One region of the Pantoea sp. ABR1s genome, then DNA from elsewhere that is predicted to be linked to it. Evidence: predicted binding sites of a transcription regulator. Region 1 holds the regulator's gene; the other holds the start of a gene.
The links. Region 1 encodes PurR, which represses purine synthesis genes. Its sites were predicted from a motif close to CANGCAAACGTTTGCNTG; they were not measured.
Positions count from the first base shown of each region.

Region 1 (4,644 bases):
CTCACGCGGGTCAATATTCAATAACTTATTGTTAGGGCGCTAACTAAAAAGTCAGTGTGTCACTGATTATCCTGGCAGGCAGTTTGCGCAGAGGCAACAACAGTTTGTGCGCTTGCGGCACGCTGCATGGCGTAACCCATCAGCGCCAGCACAATTGTCACCGTCATCATCAGTGTGGTGGTAAATAGCGGCTGAGTTAAGCCGGCCGATACCGCCAGGCTGGCAGCGAAACAGAGTCCTAACTGCAGTGTGTTCTGCAACGCAGCGGCTTTACCGGTAGCGGTCGGGAAGGGCATCAGCGCACTGGACACCACAATCGGATAGATCGCGCCGTTAGCCAGCGCCATACCGCAGAACGGTACCATCAGACTCACCAGCGTGCTGCTGCCAGCAAGCGCAACAGCAAACAGCGCCAGAATGCTCAGGCTGTAGACGGCCAGCAGCCAGGGCAGCAACTGTGCGCCGTTAAAGCGGTTGAGCAGGGTGCGACAGCCGAAGCCACCAATTAAAAAGGCGAGCGTCTGGGGCACATAACTCAGACCGATATCGGCGGGCGACAGACCCAGATCCGCCAGAATAAAGGGCGATCCGGTCAGCCAGGCAAAGAAGCTGGCGGAGCAGGCGGAGTAGATCAGCACGTTGCCGCTGTAGACCCGTGATTTAAGCAGCGTGAAAAAGCCCGGCTGCGCACCTTTTTCTCCCGCTGCCTTGCGCACGGTGGGCAGACGCAGCGTGGCCAGAATCAACGCCACTGCAATCAGGGTCAGCACCAGGAAAATCGAACGCCAGTGGAAGTGGCCGATCAGCCAGGCACCCAGTAGCGGAGCCAGCGCCGGAGAGAGCGCAACCAGCGGCATAATGGTGGCAAAGACTTTGTTAGCGCGCGCTGCAGGGTAGCGATCCACCACCAGCGCCTGCCAGCTTACGGCAGCGGCACAGACGCCAATCGCCTGGACAAAACGCAGCGCCAGCATCAGATAGATATCGTTCACCCACAGCATGCCTGCGCAGCCAGCGCCAAACATGGCCAGTCCGGACAGCAGCACCGGTTTACGACCGATGCGATCGGAAAGCGGTCCCCAGAAGAGCTGACCCACGGCGAAGCCGCCCAGGAAGAGACTCATACTGGCGCTGATCAGACCGGGTGAAGTGTTAAAGGTTTGCTGCATCGCACCAAAGGCGGGCAGGTACATATCAGTGGCTAAAAAGCCCAGCATGCTCAGCAGGGCAAGGTAGAGCATAAATCCTTTATTCGACAGCATCTGATTCTCATTTTTGCAGGATAAACGCGGCAGAGTGTAAAAGGTGCGTTTGCTGCTGTGAAACGGTAATATTTGCCGATGGCTGTTAAAATTTTTGAAGGCAGATTATGTGGTCAGAATATGCATTAGAAGTGGTTGACGCTGTCGCCCGTGGGGGGAGCTTCAGCGCCGCCGCGCAGGAGTTACATCGGGTGCCCTCTGCCATCAGCTATACGGTGCGTCAGCTGGAAAACTGGCTGGCGGTACCGCTGTTTGAACGGCAGCATCGCGAAGTGGTTCTGACCCCGGCGGGTGAGCATTTTGTCCGGGAAGGGCGCAGCGTCATCAAAAAAATGCTTGCCACCCGGCGACAGTGTCAGCAGCTGGCTAACGGCTGGCGCGGCCAGCTAAGCATTGCCGTTGACCGTATCGCAAAACCTCAGCGCACCCGACAACTGGTCAAAGATTTCTATCGCCACTTTCCCGATATGGAGCTGATCATCAGCTATGAAGTCTTTAACGGCGTCTGGGATGCGCTGGCCGATGGCCGGGTGGAAGTGGCGATTGGTGCCACTCAGGCGATACCGGTGGGCGGACGTTTTGCTTTTCGGGATATGGGCACGCTTAACTGGCGCTGCGTGGTTGCGCCCGACCATCCTCTGACACAGGCGAGCCAGATAGATGATGACACGCTGCGGAGCTGGCCCTCCCTGGTGCTGGAAGATACTTCTCGCGCACTGCCGCGTCGTATGACATGGACGCTGGATAACCAGCGCCGGCTGGTGGTGCCGGAGTGGCAAACCGGGCTGGAGTGCGTGCAGGCAGGATTGTGTGTGGCGATGGTGCCGGGTCACCTGGCCAGGCCACTGCTCGACAGCGGCGAGCTGGTTGAACTGACGCTGCCGGTGGCGTTTCCGGACAGCCCATGCTGCGTCAGCTGGGCAGAGGATCGCGCATCACCGGCGACAGGCTGGTTGCTCAGCTATCTGGGTGATGCGCAAACGCTTAATCAGGAGTGGTTAAGCGAGCATTAACGGCGATAGTCGCGGAACGGGCCATCGGCCACGGAACGGCGCTCAATCAGCGTGGGATGGACCTCAATCGTTTGTGACACTTCGCGCTTACTGGTAATGCGGTCCAGCAGCATTTCCAGCGCTTTCTCACCCAGCTGGGCTTTAGGCTGATGCACTGTGGTCAGGGCCGGTGCAAAATAGCGGGCGTTGCGCACATTGTCATAGCCGATCACCGAAATATCCTGGGGGACACGCAAACCCATCTCGTCGGCGGCGCAAATTGCGCCCATCGCCATGATGTCACCGCCACAGAACACAGCAGTCGGACGCTGCTTCTGCGACAGGATCTGCTGCATCGCCTGATAGCCTGACTCCGGCTCAAAGTCACCCTGCACAATCCACTCGGCGCGTGGCTGAATACCCGCTTCTTCCATCGCCTTCAGGAAACCGGCATGACGTCCGCCACCGGTGTTACGCTCCATCTGGCCGGGGATTGCACCAATATCCCGGTGTCCGCGTTCAATCAGATAGCGTCCCGCCAGATAGCCGCCCTGGAAAGCATTATCCAGTACCGTGTCGGTGAAGTCGGCGCGCGACTCGCCCCAGTCCATCACCACCATCGGGATATTGCGGTTCTCTTCCAGCATCTGCAGCAGATCGTCCGGATATTCAGAGCACATCACCAGCAGCCCATCGACGCGTTTCTGCGCCATCATGCTGAGATAGGCGCGCTGTTTTTGCAGATCGTTATGCGCATTACCCAGAATCAGCGTATAGCCTTTGTCAAAACAGTGATTTTCAACCGCCTCGATAATTTCAGCGAAATAGGGTGCTTCGCTGGAGGTGGCAAGCAGGCCCAGCGTCTTGGTGTGGTTCACTTTCAGGCTGCGCGCCACGGCGCTCGGCGAGTAGTGCAGTTCTTTAATCGCCTGCCAGACCGCGTTGCGCGTCTCTTCAGCCACAAAGCGGGTTTTATTGATGACGTGCGAAACGGTGGTCGTTGAGACGCCAGCGCGTTTCGCCACATCTTTAATTGTTGCCATGAAAATCGGACTCCAGTGCTTATCTAACTCTATGATAAGCGTAGTGTTAAACGTTTGCGTCTGCTCAGGGTTTTTTCCGCAAAAATGCAGCTTTCCTGGCCAGGAAACAGGCCGCTGGCGGCGTAAAAACGCCTGAAAACGTGCGCAAACGGAATCAGGGTTGCGCGCGTTGCGCAACAAAGGCGGGATTCTAACAAGGCTGAACGGATAAAACGAGATTTTTACCGGCCCCTGTGGGAAAATGCGATACCCCTACTGATTGTGTGACTAAGGAGCAAGCAATGAGTACCGATCTTAAACTGGCTTTAATGACCACCGCGGGCTGTCTGCTGATGATTGTGGCCTTTAGTTTTACCGCTATTCTGCACTAAAAAAAAGCCGGGATTATCCCGGCTCTCTTCTGGTTGTTCTGCTGCTCAGCGTATGGTTTTCGGCGTCATCACCCGACGGGCACCAATATAGTGGCGCTGCCAGTAATCTTCTCCTAACGCGCTGATCTGAATATCTTTGCCGGTGCGTGGCGACTGGATAAACTTGCCATCACCCAGGTAAACGCCGACATGGTCCGCAGTACCACGACCATTGATACGGAAGAAGACCAGATCGCCTTTCTCCAGCGACTCACGCTTGATCGGCGCGGCGTCACGCAGGTGGTACATCTCGTTAGCGGTACGTGGGATCTTAAACTTCACCAGATCTTTATAGGCGTACCAGACCAGGCCGCTGCAATCGAAACCGGTATGGGGAGAGGTGCCGCCCCACTGATAGGGTTTACCCAACTGACCCATCAGCTTGGTCATCGCGGTTTCGCGGGCCTTCTGGTAGCGCTGACGGTGAGATTTGCTCATCTTAATCGTGCCGGTCTCGCTGGTGGTGACCTCAGCGGTTTTCAGCAGGCGTTGATGACCATAACGTTTTTTCTCTTTGTTCTTACTGAGACGGGCGGTTTTTAGCGAGGTCTTCTTAGCAGGCGTCTGTTTAGCGGTGAGTTCGACTTTTTTCAGTTTTTTTGTTTTTAGTTTTTGAACCGGGCTGAGGCGAGTCTTTTTCGTCACCGTTTTGACCGGGCGACGCTTGCGACGCTCATCGTCGCGCGCACTCTTTTTCTCTGCTTTATGCGTACTGACGTTCACCGGCGCGTGAGGCGACGCAGCGGCGATGTTGAAAAACAGTTGCGCAAAGGCCAGCATGAAAAACGTAATGATTAAACGCATAGTCCGTTGATTAGTTAAGTTGTCAGGGCCACTACGCACCGCGACAAAGTTGAGATTAATCTGATCCAGGATCAGCGCCCAGGCCATTCTAGTCCAGTTCTTTTAAAAACTGTAATGCCTTTTAATATTAATC
Region 1 is NZ_CM173823.1:2,300,787-2,305,430, reverse strand. Features, by position in the region: gene punC (purine nucleoside transporter PunC) at 60-1,262, opposite strand; gene punR (DNA-binding transcriptional activator PunR) at 1,370-2,275, shown strand; gene purR (HTH-type transcriptional repressor PurR) at 2,272-3,297, opposite strand; gene cydH (cytochrome bd-I oxidase subunit CydH) at 3,579-3,668, shown strand; gene ACXKZD_RS10800 (C40 family peptidase) at 3,714-4,511, opposite strand.

Region 2 (4,644 bases), 1.2 Mb from region 1:
TTTTCCAAAATCGATCTATGAAAATGTGGTCTACGGGCTGCGCTTACAGGGTGTACGCGATCGGCGGGTGCTGAACGAAGCCTGTGAACGTGCGCTGCGCGCGGCGGCGCTGTGGAGTGAGGTCAAAGATCAGCTGTCACAGAATGCGCTGACGCTCTCGACCGGACAGCAGCAGAGGCTGGTGATTGCCCGCGCCATTGCGATTGAACCGGAAGTTCTGCTGCTGGATGAGCCGACCTCCGCGCTCGATCCCATCTCCACGCTGGTGATTGAAGAGTTGATGACCACGCTCAAGCAGCATTTCACGCTGGTGCTGGTGACGCACAACATGCAGCAGGCTTCTCGCGTGTCAGATTACACCGCGTTTATGCATCAGGGCGCGTTAGTGGAGTTTGATGAGACTGACCGTATCTTTACCGCGCCAAAACAGCGACGGACCGAAGATTATATTACGGGGCGCTACGGTTAAGTCAGTAACGGGAGCAGAGCAGGTTGTTATGTCAGACGGCTCAAAGGTTCCCTGAGCCTTTACCCCGACCGCCAGCACTTCAGGGGAAGCCCCGGCTTCCCCTGTCGCGTCAGTCGTTAGCATAACCCTGCGGCGGCAGCGGTTCGCCATCCAGCCAGGCCTGGCCGTCACGCATCGCCAGACGACCCTCAACAAACCAGCCGATTACCATCGGATAGATGGCATGCTCCTGATGCTGCACCCGCTCCGTAATCTCCGCTTCGCTGTCGCCGGGAAAAACCGGGACTTTTGCCTGCAGGATCACCGGACCCCCATCCAGCTCATCAGTGACGAAATGCACGGAGGTGCCATGTTCGCTATCGCCATTTTCCAGCGCCTGACGATGCGTATGCAGACCCGGATATTTCGGCAACAGGGAAGGGTGGATATTCAGCAGGCGATCGTGAAAATGGGCTACGAACGCGCTGCTGAGAATGCGCATATATCCTGCCAGCACAATCAGGTCTGGACTGTAGGCTTCGATTTCAGCGATGAGCTGGCGATCGAAGTCTTCGCGGTCAGTGAAGTCGCTGGCGGCAAGCGAGTGGGCAGGAATGCCTGCCTCCTGCGCCCGCGTCAGGCCATAAGCGGCGGCGCGGTTGCTGAACACGGCAGCCACGCTGCCGTGAATCCGCCCGCTTGCACAGGCGTCAAGGATGGACTGAAGGTTACTTCCGTTGCCGGAAATCAGTACAACCAGCTTTTTCATCCGTTGATGACCACACGCTCTTCGGCATCAGACGCTTTAATTACGCCGAGCTTCCAGGCTTTCTCGCCCGCAGCCTGCATCAGCGCAATCGCGTTGTCCGCGTCTGCCGGACTCAGGGCGATGATCATGCCGACGCCGCAGTTAAAGGTGCGGTACATCTCGAAACGGCTGACGTTGCCTGCCTGCTGTAACCAGCTGAAGACGGCCGGCCACTGCCAGCTCTTCTCGTCGATCACCGCCTGAGTGTTATCGGGCAGCACGCGCGGAATATTCTCCCAGAAGCCGCCGCCGGTCAGGTGTGCGATAGCGTGCACATCGACCTGCTCAATCAGGCTCAGGATATTTTTCACGTAGATGCGGGTCGGTTCCAGCAGATGATCGGCCAGCGGTTTGCCTTCCAGCTGTTCAGCCAGCGGATCGGTGTTGCTGACTTCCAGAATCTTACGCACCAGCGAATAGCCGTTGGAGTGCGGGCCGCTGGAGCCGAGGGCGATAAGTACGTCGCCATCCTGCACCTTGCTGCCATCAATGATCTCTGACTTTTCAACCACGCCAACACAGAAACCGGCCACATCGTAATCTTCACCGTGATACATGCCTGGCATCTCAGCGGTTTCACCGCCCACCAGCGCACAACCCGACTGCAGACAACCTTCGGCGATGCCGGTGATCACCGCAGAGGCGGTATCCACATCCAGTTTGCCGGTAGCGTAGTAGTCGAGGAAGAAGAGGGGCTCGGCGCCCTGTACTACCAGGTCGTTGACGCACATCGCCACCAGGTCAACACCAATGGCATCGTGACGTTTGAGATCCATCGCCAGACGCAGCTTGGTGCCAACGCCATCGGTGCCGGAGACCAGCACCGGTTCACGGTATTTCTGCGGCAGCGCGCAAAGCGCACCAAAACCGCCCAGTCCACCCATCACTTCCGGGCGACGCGTCTTTTTCACTACGCCTTTAATACGGTCAACCAGAGCGTTACCAGCATCAATATCAACACCGGCGTCTTTGTAACTGAGAGAGGTTTTGTCGGTCACTGCGAGGTCCCCACGCGAGTTGCGGTTGGTGGTTTAAAATAAAGCGCGGCAATTCTATCAGTGCAGGCAAACGTTTGCGAGTCCGGGATTGCGCATCGGGCGATTTTCATTAATCCTCTATTTGTCCCGGTAAAACCCGCGGCTTTGCGCAAGAGCAGGTGGCGCGGAGCGTAAAAGGCGGTATAATCCCGCGATTTTTTTTTAGCTCAACTCATTCCGGGAGAACACCAATGAAGATCGTGGAAGTCAGACACCCGCTGGTCAAACATAAACTGGGCTTGATGCGTGAGCATGATATCAGTACAAAGCGTTTTCGCGAGCTGGCGTCTGAAGTGGGCAGCCTGCTGACCTACGAAGCGACCGCCGATCTGGAAACAGAGCGCGTAACCATTGAGGGCTGGAACGGCCCGGTAGAGATCGATCAGATCAAAGGCAAAAAAATCACGGTGGTGCCGATTCTGCGTGCCGGCCTGGGCATGATGGAAGGGGTGCTGGAGCACGTTCCCAGCGCCCGTATCAGCGTGGTGGGTGTTTACCGTGATGAAGAGACACTGGAGCCGGTTCCCTATTTCCAGAAGCTGGTCTCTAACATCGAAGAGCGCCTGGCGCTGGTCGTCGATCCTATGCTGGCGACCGGCGGTTCCATGATCGCCACCATCGACCTGCTGAAGAAAGCGGGCTGCACCAGCATTAAAGTGCTGGTACTGGTTGCCGCACCAGAAGGGATTGCCGCGCTGGAGAAAGCGCATCCTGACGTTGAGCTTTACACCGCGTCAGTGGATCAGGGACTGAATGAGAAGGGTTACATCATTCCCGGGCTCGGCGATGCCGGGGACAAGATTTTCGGAACCAAATAAATCGCACAGCCGACCAGAGAGTCGGCTTTTTTTTGGCAAAAAAAAGATCCCCGAACGGGTTTGGTGTGTCTGCGAGGCTCACCGGCGTGCCTGCTGCTGTGCCAGAGGCGCGCGCCCTGGGGGATAAATAACACAAGGGGATAAATGATGACTCGTCGCGCCATTGGCGTTAGTGAACGACCGCCGTTACTGCAAACCATTCCACTCAGCCTGCAACACCTGTTCGCCATGTTTGGTGCCACGGTACTGGTACCGATTCTGTTCCACATCAACCCGGCGACGGTGCTGTTATTTAACGGCGTAGGCACGCTGATCTACCTCTTTATCTGTAAAGGCAAAATTCCCGCTTACCTCGGTTCCAGTTTTGCCTTTATCTCGCCAGTACTGCTATTGCTGCCGCTGGGGTATGAGGTCGCGCTGGGCGGATTTATCCTGTGCGGCGTGCTGTTCTGTCTGGTGGCGCTGATTGTCAAACGCGCGGGCACCGGCTGGCTCGATGTGATGTTTCCCCCGGCAGCGATGGGCGCGATTGTCGCCGTCATCGGTCTGGAACTGGCGGGAGTAGCCGCCAATATGGCAGGTCTGCTGCCCGCGGAAGGCAGTGCGCCCGACAGTACAACCGTGCTGATTTCGCTGGTCACGCTGGCAGTGACGGTATTCGGTTCCGTGCTGTTTCGTGGCTTCCTGGCGATCATCCCGATTCTGGTCGGGGTGGTAGCGGGTTATCTGCTCTCTGCATTTATGGGCATTGTTGACTGGAGCGGCGTAGTCAAAGCACCCTGGTTTGCGCTGCCAACCTTCTATACCCCGCGCTTTGAGTGGGTGGCGATGCTGACGATCCTGCCTGCGGCGCTGGTGGTGATTGCCGAGCATATCGGTCATCTGGTGGTCACCGCCAACATCGTAAAGAAAGATCTGATTCGCGACCCTGGCCTGCATCGTTCAATGTTCGCCAACGGCTTATCAACGGTCATCTCCGGCTTCTTTGGTTCAACGCCTAACACCACCTACGGTGAAAACATCGGGGTGATGGCGATTACCCGCGTCTACAGTACCTGGGTGATTGGCGGCGCGGCGATTCTGGCGATCCTGCTCTCCTGTGTCGGCAAACTGGCGGCGGTGATTCAGGCGATCCCGGTACCGGTGATGGGCGGCGTGTCGCTGCTGCTGTATGGCGTGATCGGCGCATCCGGTATTCGGGTGTTGATCGAGTCCAAAGTCGATTACAACAAAGCGCAAAATCTGATCCTGACCTCGGTGATCCTGATCATCGGCGTCAGCGGTGCGAAGGTGCATATCGGTGCTGCGGAGCTGAAAGGCATGGCGCTGGCGACAATCGTAGGGGTTGGATTAGCGCTGATCTTCCGTGTGATCTCGCTGTTGCGTCCGGAAGAAGTGGTGCTGGAGGCTGAAGAATCGCGCGAGCCGTGATCGCAGCAAGCCTGACAGGATCGGGGCAGGGACGCCCCATTCATCTCTTTCTGAAAACTGTGTTAGACTTCCCCCGATTTTTTGCTTGTTCTCTTGCTGAGG
Region 2 is NZ_CM173823.1:1,083,355-1,087,998, forward strand. Features, by position in the region: gene pstB (phosphate ABC transporter ATP-binding protein PstB) at 1-469, shown strand, start outside; gene purN (phosphoribosylglycinamide formyltransferase) at 579-1,217, opposite strand; gene purM (phosphoribosylformylglycinamidine cyclo-ligase) at 1,214-2,254, opposite strand; gene upp (uracil phosphoribosyltransferase) at 2,485-3,111, shown strand; gene uraA (uracil permease) at 3,259-4,542, shown strand.
Region 2: the regulator PurR is predicted to act here: its motif matches at 2,318-2,335, upstream of purM (phosphoribosylformylglycinamidine cyclo-ligase).